Dinoroseobacter shibae DFL 12 = DSM 16493: one gene and its partners. The protein of the gene in region 1 interacts with the protein of each later gene in a pairwise test. Links are inferred from orthologs where the notes say so. Each region holds a gene or a part of one and is shown on either strand. Other genes may lie near its edges. The genes, in order: DSHI_RS03325, dnaQ and dnaE.

Evidence for each region.
Region 2: the proteins of DSHI_RS03325 (region 1) and dnaQ interact in binary tests that used the Escherichia coli proteins (3 or more experiments, as listed by UniProt). The link is inferred for Dinoroseobacter shibae DFL 12 = DSM 16493 from one-to-one orthologs.
Region 3: the proteins of DSHI_RS03325 (region 1) and dnaE interact in binary tests that used the Escherichia coli proteins (3 or more experiments, as listed by UniProt). The link is inferred for Dinoroseobacter shibae DFL 12 = DSM 16493 from one-to-one orthologs.

The regions. Positions count from the first base shown.
Region 1 is NC_009952.1:650,983-654,011, reverse strand. The notes cover bases 108-2,987. They hold DSHI_RS03325 (DNA polymerase III subunit gamma/tau), read left to right. Parts: upstream 108-605; coding sequence 606-2,369; downstream 2,370-2,987. Other genes in these bases: recR (recombination mediator RecR), read left to right, coding at 2,750-2,987; DSHI_RS03320 (YbaB/EbfC family nucleoid-associated protein), read left to right, coding at 2,389-2,733; nudC (NAD(+) diphosphatase), read right to left, coding at 108-275. Also shown: more of nudC, read right to left, coding at 1-107; more of recR, read left to right, coding at 2,988-3,029. UniProt on the Escherichia coli protein: Part of the beta sliding clamp loading complex, which hydrolyzes ATP to load the beta clamp onto primed DNA to form the DNA replication pre-initiation complex.
Region 2 is NC_009952.1:3,629,432-3,632,579, reverse strand. What follows is about bases 68-3,066. They hold dnaQ (DNA polymerase III subunit epsilon), read left to right. Parts: upstream 68-1,220; coding sequence 1,221-1,913; downstream 1,914-3,066. Other genes in these bases: DSHI_RS17450 (FxsA family protein), read right to left, coding at 2,494-2,985; secB (protein-export chaperone SecB), read right to left, coding at 1,918-2,436; coaE (dephospho-CoA kinase), read left to right, coding at 632-1,228; DSHI_RS17470 (shikimate dehydrogenase), read left to right, coding at 68-635. Outside these bases: more of DSHI_RS17470, read left to right, coding at 1-67; DSHI_RS17445 (Tim44/TimA family putative adaptor protein), read left to right, coding at 3,092-3,148. UniProt on the Escherichia coli protein: DNA polymerase III is a complex, multichain enzyme responsible for most of the replicative synthesis in bacteria. The epsilon subunit contain the editing function and is a proofreading 3'-5' exonuclease.
Region 3 is NC_009952.1:3,117,634-3,121,789, reverse strand. Bases 12-4,018 are described here. They hold dnaE (DNA polymerase III subunit alpha), read left to right. Parts: upstream 12-323; coding sequence 324-3,818; downstream 3,819-4,018. Other genes in these bases: xdhA (xanthine dehydrogenase small subunit), read right to left, coding at 12-78. Outside these bases: more of xdhA, read right to left, coding at 1-11; DSHI_RS14995 (SlyX family protein), read right to left, coding at 4,045-4,156. UniProt on the Escherichia coli protein: DNA polymerase III is a complex, multichain enzyme responsible for most of the replicative synthesis in bacteria. This DNA polymerase also exhibits 3' to 5' exonuclease activity. The alpha chain is the DNA polymerase catalytic subunit.

The DNA of each region.
Region 1 (3,029 bases):
ACCGGCTGCCAGCCCGACAGGTCATAGGCGAACCGCGGACCCGCCTTGTCCAAGCCCAGGAAAATGGGCGCCTCGGTCGCCGCCTCCAGGACCGGATGGTCCAGCGGCAGCTTCACCAACCCCTCCGGCGAAACAGCCGGTTTCGCCCGCCAGAAGGCGATCGCCCGCGCCGCCGGGTCCGCGACCAGCCGCGCCATGGCCTCCGGGTCCATACGCAGATGCGCCGCGCGCTCCAGCCCGGAGCTGCCAAAGGTAATGCTGTCTTCGAATGGCATGGGCCGTGTCCTCCTTCGCGCCCGTGCTTGCCACGAGACGCCCGGAGGCGCAATCGCCGCCCCGCCCTCCGGACAGGCCGGGTCTTGCAGTCGCGCGGCAGGATGCGTATATCGCAGATCGAGAGGTTGGCGCGGGCGAGCGCCTCGCCAACCCGGTCAGATCCGGAAGGAAGCAGCCGTAACGAGCCCCGCTTGGGTCGTTGTCCAGCCTCTCACCTCTCCCCCACCCGACGCCTGTTGCGACCTGAATGGTATGCCGCCGCCCCGCGGCGCTGGACCTTGCCCCTGCGCGGCCCTACCCTGTGGCCCGAGCGAGTCAGATGGGGCGACATGAGCGACACCACCACCACCGGTTACCAGGTGCTGGCGCGGAAATACCGCCCGGCGACCTTTGCGGACCTGATCGGCCAGGACGCCATGGTCCGCACCCTGCGCAACGCGTTTCAAGCCGACCGGATCGCCCAGGCCTTCATGATGACCGGCATCCGCGGCACCGGGAAGACCACCACCGCCCGGATCATCGCCAAGGGCATGAACTGCACCGGCGCCGATGGCGCGGGCGGGCCGACCACGGACCCTTGCGGGCAATGCGACAATTGCCGCGGGATCATGGCGGGCCAGCATGTGGACGTGATCGAGATGGACGGCGCCAGCCAGACCAAGATCGACGACATCCGCGCCAATGTGCTCGACTCGGTCTATTACGCGCCGGCCTCCGCGCGCTACAAGATCTTCATCATCGACGAGGTGCACATGCTCTCGACCAGCGCGTTCAACGCGCTGCTCAAGACCCTCGAAGAGCCCCCCGCCCATGTGAAATTCATCTTCGCCACCACCGAGATCCGCAAGGTGCCCGTCACCGTGCTCAGCCGCTGCCAGCGGTTCGATTTGCGCCGGATCGAGCCGGAGGTGATGATCGCCCATCTGCGCCGCATCGCCGGGCTGGAGCGCGCCGAGATCACCGATGACGCGCTGGCACTGATCACGCGGGCCGCCGAGGGGTCGGTGCGCGATGCCATGAGCCTGCTGGATCAGGCGATCAGCCACGGCGCGGGCGAGACCACCGCCGAGCAGGTGCGCGCCATGCTGGGCCTGGCGGACCGGGGCCGGGTGATGGACCTGTTCGACCTGGTGATGCGCGGCGACGCGGCGGGGGCGCTGACCGAACTGTCGGCGCAGTATTCCGACGGGGCCGATCCCATGGCGGTGCTGCGCGATCTCGCCGAGGTGACGCACTGGGTCTCGGTGATCAAGATCACCCCCGATGCCGCCGAGGATCCCACCGTCAGCCCCGATGAACGTGCCCGCGGGCAGGCGGCGGCGGCGGAGTTGCCCATGCGCGCACTGACCCGGATGTGGCAGATGCTGCTCAAGGCGCTGGAGGAGGTCGCGATCAGCCCCAACGCCATGATGGCCGCCGAGATGGCGATCATCCGGCTGACCCATGTGGCCGACCTGCCCTCCCCCGAAGATCTGGTGCGCAAGCTGCAGACCATGACGCCCCCACCCGCCACGCCCGGCGGCGGCGCGGCCCCCGGCGGCCCCGGCACGGGCGTCAGCGCGCGCGGACATGGCGCGGCCCCCGCCCCGCGCGGCGGCGGTGTGCGCGCCTCCGCCGGTCCTGCACTGGCCATGGCCCAGGCCGATCCCGACGCGCTGGCGCGGTTCCGGCGGTTCGACGATGTGGTCGCCCTGATCCGCAGCCACCGGGACGTGAAGCTCCTGGTCGAGGTTGAAGGCTGCCTGCGTCTGGCCGCCTACAGCCCCGGCCGGATCGAGTTCGCGCCGACCGAGAACGCGCCGCGCGACCTCGCCGCCCGCCTCGCCGCCCGCCTTCAAAGCTGGACCGGCGCCCGCTGGGCGGTCTCCGTGGTGGCCGAGGCCGACGCCCCCACCATCGCCGAGACCCGCGACGCCGAAAAACTGGAGATGGAGCGCAACGCGCTGGACCACCCGCTCGTGGCCGCCGTCTTCGCCGCCTTCCCCAAGGCAAGGATCACCGAAATCCGCACCCGCGAGGCCCTGACCCAGGAGGCCGCCATCGAGGCGCTTCCGGAAGTCGAGGATGAATGGGACCCGTTCGAAGACGACTAACCTCCCGAAAGGAAACATCATGCTCAAGGGATTGGGAAATCTGGGCGACATGGCCAAGGTCATGAAGCAGGCCCAGGAAATGCAGGCCAAGATGGCCGAAATGCAGGAAAACCTGAAAACCATCACCGTGACCGGCGAGAGCGGCGCGGGACTGGTCAAGGCCACCGCCACCGCCAAGGGCGAGCTCACGGGGCTGGACATCGACCCGTCGATCTTCAACCCCGAGGAAAAGGAAGTCGCCGAGGACCTGATCCTCGCCGCGATCAAGGACGCCCAGGCCAAGGCGCTCGACAAGGGGCGCGAAGAGATGGCCAAGGTCACCGAGGGGCTGAACCTGCCCGAGGGCATGAAGCTGCCCTTCTGAGCCGGGAACACAGGACGTGAGCACCGCGCCCAAGGATATCGAAACGCTGATCGACCTGATGGCGCGGCTGCCCGGACTGGGCCCGCGCTCGGCCCGGCGCGCGGTGCTGTTCCTGCTCGGCAAGAACCGCCGCCTTCTGGCGCCCCTGGGCGAGGCCATGACCGCCGTGGCCCAGACCGCCCGCGATTGCCTGAACTGCGGCAATATCGGCACCAGCGATATCTGCGACATCTGCACGTCCGAAAAACGCGCCACCGGCGAGATCTGCGTGGTCGAGGATGTCGCGGACCTCTGGG
Region 2 (3,148 bases), 3.0 Mb from region 1 along the record:
CCTTCAAAGAACGCGCCATCGAGCTGGCGGACCGAGTGTCCGACCGGGCTGCGTTGATCGGGGCGGCGAACACGATCACCTTTCAACCTGATGGGACGATTCATGCTGACAATACAGATGGTTATGGGTTTATCGAAAATCTGAGGAACGGGGCACCCGGCTGGTCGCCGCGCGCAGCAGCCATCGTGGTACTGGGGGCTGGCGGAGCAGCGCGGGGGGTTTTATCAGCACTCCTCGAAGCGGGCGCACCGGAAGTTCGCCTGGCCAATCGGACCCGCGCCAAGGCAGAGGCTTTGCGCAGTGATTTTGGGCCAAGGGTGACCGTTGTCGACTGGCACGGCGTATCTGGCACCATGGAAGACGCAGAGACCCTCGTCAATACCACATCATTGGGAATGACCGGCCAGCCTGATCTCGAGCTGAACCTCGATGCGTTGCCCCGTTCTGCGGTGGTGACGGATATTGTGTATCGTCCCCTGATGACACCTTTGCTGGAACAGGCGGTTGCCCGCGGAAACCCTGTAGTCGATGGCCTGGGCATGTTGCTCTTTCAGGCAGCGCCGGGTTTTGAGCGGTGGTTTGGCGTGCGGCCAGAGATTACCCCTGAGCTGCGGGCGGCCGCATTGGCAGAATGATCATTATTGGACTGACAGGCTCCATCGGCATGGGCAAATCAACCACCGCCGAGATGTTCGCTGCGCGTGGTCTCCCGGTCTGGGATGCGGATGCTGCCGTGCACAGGCTGTATGGTCCCAAGGGTGCGGCGATCGCACCGATACGCGCTCTTTTTTCTGAAGCGGTCAGCGAAGCTGGTGTCGACCGGACCGTTTTGAAGAGACTGATTTCCGAAGATCCCGATGTTTTGCGCGTGATTGAACAAGTGGTGCATCCCCTCGTGGCAGCAGACCGCACGGCTTTCGTAGACCAGGCACGCCTGGAGGGTCGGAAGGCCGTGCTTCTGGACATTCCGCTTCTTTTTGAGACTGGCGCAGCAAAAGACATGGATCTGGTGGTTGTCGTCTCGACCGATCCTGACACCCAACGTGCACGCGTTCTCGAAAGACCAGGCATGACCGAGGCGCAGTTTCAAGCCATCCTTGCCAAACAGCTGGCCGATGCAGAGAAGCGTACACGGGCAGATTTGGTGATCGATACGACAACTCTGGACACCGCCCGGCAAGGCGTCGAAACTGTCCTGCAACGGGCAGAGGAGATGGGACATGCGTGAGATCGTGCTCGACACGGAGACGACCGGATTCGAGCCTTCGGAAGGCGATCGGTTGGTTGAAATCGGCGGAGTGGAGCTTTTCAACCATGTGCCTACGGGCCGGGTCTATCACCAGTACATAAACCCCCAACGGAGCATGCCCCAATCCGCCTTTGAAGTGCATGGGCTTGGTGACGACTTTCTTGCGGACAAGCCGCTCTTTGCCGAGGTTGCCGAGGCCTTCCTGGATTTCATCGGGGATGCGAAACTGGTCATTCACAACGCCGCGTTCGACATGAAGTTTCTGAACGCAGAGCTGGGTTGGCTGGGCAAACCGCTTCTGCCGATGGAACAAGCGATTGATACATTGGCTATCGCAAGGCGAAAGTTTCCGGGATCGCCTGCATCTCTCGACGCATTGTGCCGTCGGTTTGGTGTCGACAACTCGGCACGTGAGAAACACGGGGCGCTGCTGGATTCCGAGATCCTGGCCGAAGTGTACCTGGAGCTCATCGGCGGGCAGCAACCGGGGCTGGAGCTGTCGAGTGTACAGACCCCGTCCACACAAAATGTGGATAACGGGCATCTCCGTGCCCGCCCTCGGCCCGCGCCCTTGCCGTCCCGGGTGTCGGAAAAGGAAAAGGCGGCACATGCCGCCTTTGTCGAATCTCTTGGGCAGTCCGCGCTTTGGCGCACGGTGACCTGAGGTCTCAGACCTCGGCGCTCGGTGCTGCCTGCTGCGCGGCGGCGCGCCGCGCGATTTCCTGACGATACAGCGCCACGAAATCGATCTGATCCAGGTTGAGCGGCGGGAAGCCTCCATCGCGGGTCACATCGGAGACAATTCGGCGCACGAACGGGAAAATCATGCGCGGGCACTCGATCAGCAGGAAAGGATGCATCTGCTCGTCCGGCACATTGTCGATGAAAAAGATGCCGGCATAGTCCAGTTCCAGACCAAAGATCATATCGCCAGATTCTTTGGTTTTGGCATTGATGTTCAGCTTGATGGCAACTTCAAACTGCTTTTCAACCGTGCGCTTCTTGGCGTCCAGGTTCACCTGAACCTGAATGTCCGGTTGTCCTTCGCCCTGCACACCCTTCTGGGCAGCAATGTTTTCAAAAGACATGTCGCGGATGAACTGCGCCATGATCTTCAAGGTGGGCATTACCGGCTGTTGCTGCTGGTCCGCTGGAGCGGCAGCGCCGTTGGTTGTTTCGTCGGCCATGAAATCCTCGTCCAAAAACTGGTCTGGGCTCGCTCCTATCAGGATGCGCTGCGCCCCTCAATCCCGGGTGGGATCTTTCGTCCAGCCGGAAGGCCCGTTTGACCGGGGTGGTGTCTCATCGAGGTCAGCATATTCCGTCTCGATGATATCTGCGGTGGAAGTGCGTCGGTTTTGCGGCGCCCGCCCCATCTCGAACTGCTGCACCTTGATCCGGGCGCGCACGTAACGAATGATCGCAAGTCGAACCGGCGGCATCAGTAGCGAAAAGCCCACCGCATCGGTGAAAAACCCGGGTGTCAGTAGAAGTGCGCCTGAAAAGAGGATCATCGCGCCATGGGCCAATGCCTCGGTCGGATCGCGCAGATCCGCGAAGGATCCGCGTAAATCCGCCATCGCTCGCAGACCTTGCGAGCGGACCAGCGCCGTTCCCAGTAGGGCGGTCACGACAACGATTGCCAGTGTTGGCCATAGCCCTATCCAACCGCCGACCTGTATGAACAGGGCGATCTCGATCAGGGGCACAGCCACGAACAGGGCAAACAACCACATTTTCCGCTCCTTCAAATACAGGGGGATGGTGGACTTGCCCCCCTGTCGACCTTACATATGCAACCTGACCGGAGATACCATACATGCAGCGCTGCGCGAGGATCCTATGAATTCCAACATGCTCCAAATTCTTGTACTGCTTGGGGTCGCCGTTTTCCTGATC
Region 3 (4,156 bases), 2.5 Mb from region 1 along the record:
CCAGTCCAGCAAGGTGCGCGTGGGCGCCTCGTCTGCCACGCGCACGGTCTCTCCGTTCAGAAGAAACGTGGTCTCCATGAATATATTGCCCGCCGCGTTACCAGGTTGGGTCTCTGTCGTGCCCGGTCGATGCGGCGTAGACCGGGCCGTGAATGCACCCGAGGAAAGCGGGAAAAACCCAGTTTGGCAAGTGGGTTTGCAGGCGGAAGGCCCGCCCAGACCTCCGGCAGCCCTCTGGGCCCAGGTTGGAATGACCCCTGCCGACGCGCATATCTCGCGGCAGGCTCTTGGCGGGCCACCAGATGTCGCGCTAGGGTCGCGGCATGACCCAGCCCCCCCGATTCATCCATCTCCGCCTGCACACCGAATACTCCCTACTCGAAGGGGCCATGCGGCTGAAAAAGCTGCCCGATCTCGTCGCCGCGGCCGAGATGCCCGCGATTGCGATCACCGACACCAACAACATGTTCGCCGCCCTGGAGGCGTCGGAGGCTCTGTCCAAGGCCGGCATCCAGCCGATCATCGGCTGCCAGGTGGATGTCGCGTTCGACCCGGCCGCCCCGGGCGAGCGTCCGCGCGCGCCTGCGCCCGTTGTCCTGCTGGCCCAGACCGAGGCGGGCTATGAAAACCTCATGGCGCTCAACACCTGTCTTTATGTGGACAAGGGCGGCCAGCTGCCCCAAATCACGGTGGAGGAACTCGCCGCCAATGGCAGCGACCTGATCTGCCTGACGGGCGGGCCGCGCGGCCCGTTGGGGCGGTTCCTGTCGGCAGGCCAAAGGCCCAAGGCACAGGCCCTGATGGCGCGCCTGGCCGAGATCTTCGGCGACCGGCTCTATGTGGAGTTGCACCGCCACCCGGGCGATCCGCTCTGCGCCGAGACCGAGCCGGGGTTCCTCGATCTGGCCTACGACATGAACCTGCCGCTGGTGGCAACCAATGACGTCTATTTCCCCGACCCGGGGATGTACGAGGCCCATGATGCCCTGATCTGCATCGCCGAGGGCGCTTATGTCGACCAGCAGGCCCCGCGCCGCCGCCTGACCGATCAGCATTACTTCAAGTCCCAGACCGAGATGGCGACGCTGTTCGCGGACCTGCCCGAGGCGTTGGAGAATACCATTGAGATCGCGCGCCGCTGCGCCTTCAAGGCCTTCAAGCGCGACCCGATCCTGCCACGCTTCGCCGAGGACGAGGTCGAGGAACTGCGCCGCCAGTCCCGCGAAGGGCTCAAGGCGCGGCTCGCGGTGATCCCCCACGCGGCCCCGGTGGAAGAGTATGAAAAGCGGCTGGAATTCGAGCTCGACATCATCGAGGGGATGGGGTTTCCCGGCTACTTCCTCATCGTGGCCGACTTCATCAAATGGGCCAAGGATCGCGGCATTCCCGTGGGGCCCGGGCGCGGCTCCGGCGCGGGCAGCCTTGTGGCCTATGCGCTGACGATCACCGATCTCGACCCGCTGCGCTACTCGCTCCTGTTCGAGCGCTTCCTGAACCCCGAGCGGATCTCGATGCCCGATTTCGACATCGACTTCTGCATGGATCGCCGCGAAGAGGTGATCCACTACGTTCAGGAGAAATACGGCCGCGACAAGGTGGGCCAGATCATCACCTTCGGCGCGCTTCTGTCAAAGGCCGCCGTGCGCGACGTCGGCCGGGTGCTGCAGATGCCCTACGGGCAGGTGGACCGGCTGTCGAAGATGATCCCGGTCGAGGGCGTCAAGCCCGTCTCGATCGAGAAGGCGCTGAAGGACGAGCCGCGCCTGGCCGAGGAGGCGAAAGCCGAGGAGGTCGTCGAGCGGCTGCTGAAATACGGCATGCAGGTCGAGGGGCTCTTGCGCAACGCCTCCACCCACGCCGCCGGGGTGGTGATCGGCGACCGGCCGCTCGACAAGCTCGTGCCGCTCTACCAGGATCCGCGGTCGGACATGCCCGCCACCCAGTTCAACATGAAATGGGTGGAACAGGCGGGGCTGGTGAAGTTCGACTTCCTCGGGCTGAAAACCCTGACCGTGATCGAGAACGCGGTGAAGCTGATCCGGGCCACCGGGCGCGACCTGCATGTGGCCGCCGACGGCACTGAATTGTATTCTCCCGCGCCGGGCACCGAGAACGACATCAACGCGATCCCGCTGGATGACGAGGCGTCCTACAAACTTTATGCCTCGGCCAAGACTGTCGCCGTGTTCCAGGTGGAAAGCACGGGCATGATGGACGCCCTGCGCCGGATGAAACCCACCTGCATCGAGGACATCATCGCGCTCGTGGCGCTCTATCGACCCGGCCCGATGGAGAACATCCCCAAGTATTGCGAGGTCAAGAACGGCCTGTCGGAGCGCGACCTGCTCCATCCGACCGTGGATCACATCCTCGACGAGACCCAGGGCATCATCGTATACCAGGAACAGGTGATGCAGATCGCTCAGGAGATGGCGGGCTATTCCCTGGGCGGCGCGGACATGCTGCGCCGCGCGATGGGCAAGAAGATCCAGGAGGCCATGGATGCCGAGCGGCCCAAGTTCCTGGCCGGGGCCGCCGAGAACGGCGTCGACAAGGACAAGGCGCTGGAGGTCTGGCACCTCCTGGACAAGTTCGCCAATTACGGCTTCAACAAGTCCCACGCGGCAGCCTATGCGGTGGTCAGCTACCAGACCGCCTGGCTGAAGGCGAACCACCCGGTGGAGTTCATGGCCGGGGTGATGAACTGCGATATCCACCTGACCGACAAGCTGGCCGTCTATGCCGAAGAGGTCCGGCGCGGCCTGGGGCTTGAGATCGTGCCACCTTGCGTGAACCGCTCGCGCGCGAGCTTCTCCGTCGCCGAGGGCAAGCTGGTCTACGGGCTCGGCGCGCTGAAGAACGTCGGAGCCGACGCGATGGAACTGGTGGTGACCGGGCGCGGCGACAAACCCTTCGCGACACTCTTTGACCTGGCGCGGCGGGTCGACCTGAAACGCGTCGGCAAGCGCCCGCTGGAAATGCTGGCGCGTGCCGGGGCCTTCGACCAGCTCGACCCGAACCGCCGCCGCGTGTTCCAGAGCCTCGACGGCCTTGTGGCCTACTCGGCCGCGATCCACGAACAACGCGCCTCGGCCCAGGTCTCGCTCTTCGGGGAGGCGGGAGAGGATCTGCCCGAACCGCGCATCCTGCCCTGCGACGACTGGCTGCCCGCCGAGCGGCTGGCCGAGGAACACAAGGCGATCGGCTTCTATCTCTCGGGCCACCCGCTGGACGACTACATGGGCGCGCTGAAACGCAAGGGCGTCGTCACGCTCGAAGCCCTCGCGCGCAAGGTGGAAACCGGCGCCGCCGTGGCCAAGATCGCGGGCACCATCGCAGGCCGGCAGGAGCGGAAATCGGCCCGCGGCAACCGGTTCGCCTTCGTGCAGGCCTCGGATCCCACGGGGCTCTACGAGGTGACGGTGTTCTCCGACACGCTTGAGAAGGTCCGCGATCACCTCGAGACCGGCAAGAACGTGGTGATGCAGGTCGAAGCGACCCTGGAGGCGGATCAGCTGAAGCTGCTCTGCCGGTCCGCCGCCCCCATCGACGACGCGGTGGCCGATGCGCGCGGCGCGATGATGGGCCTGCGCGTCTTCGTGGAGGCCGAGGCCGCCCTGCCCAATATCGCGGGGCTTTTGGGCCGGATGGCCGAAGACCCGAGCATCCGTACCCGCGGCCCGGTCACCCTGGCCCTGATCGATCCCGACCTGCCGGGCGAGGTCGACGTCCTGCTCGGCGAGGCCCTGCCCGTGAACCCGCAGATCAAGGGCGCGCTCAAGAGCCTCGCCGGTGTCGCGCTGGTCGAGGAGATGTGAGGGCGTGCCGCGCCCAGCCGGGGCAAAGCGGTTTGGAAACCGCTTCTTCGGCCCAGCTGCGCTAGGCCGATCCGTCCTGCGGCCGGAGCCTCCGGCGGGGATATTTTAAGACTTGAGCAACCGGAATCGTTCCACACTCAGGTCACGGTACAGGCGGGGACGCCGATGGCCGTGACTTGAGGGATGCCTCGTCCGACAGGGCGGGGCATTCTTGTTTTCGGTGGGTTCAGTAATGCGGTGGGCGCTCGTCGGCGAGGATCACGCCGCCGGTGCCCTCGGCCTCCCGCGCGGCACTCTGGTCGCGCAACCGGCGCAGTTGCAGCTCCATCCGGTCGATC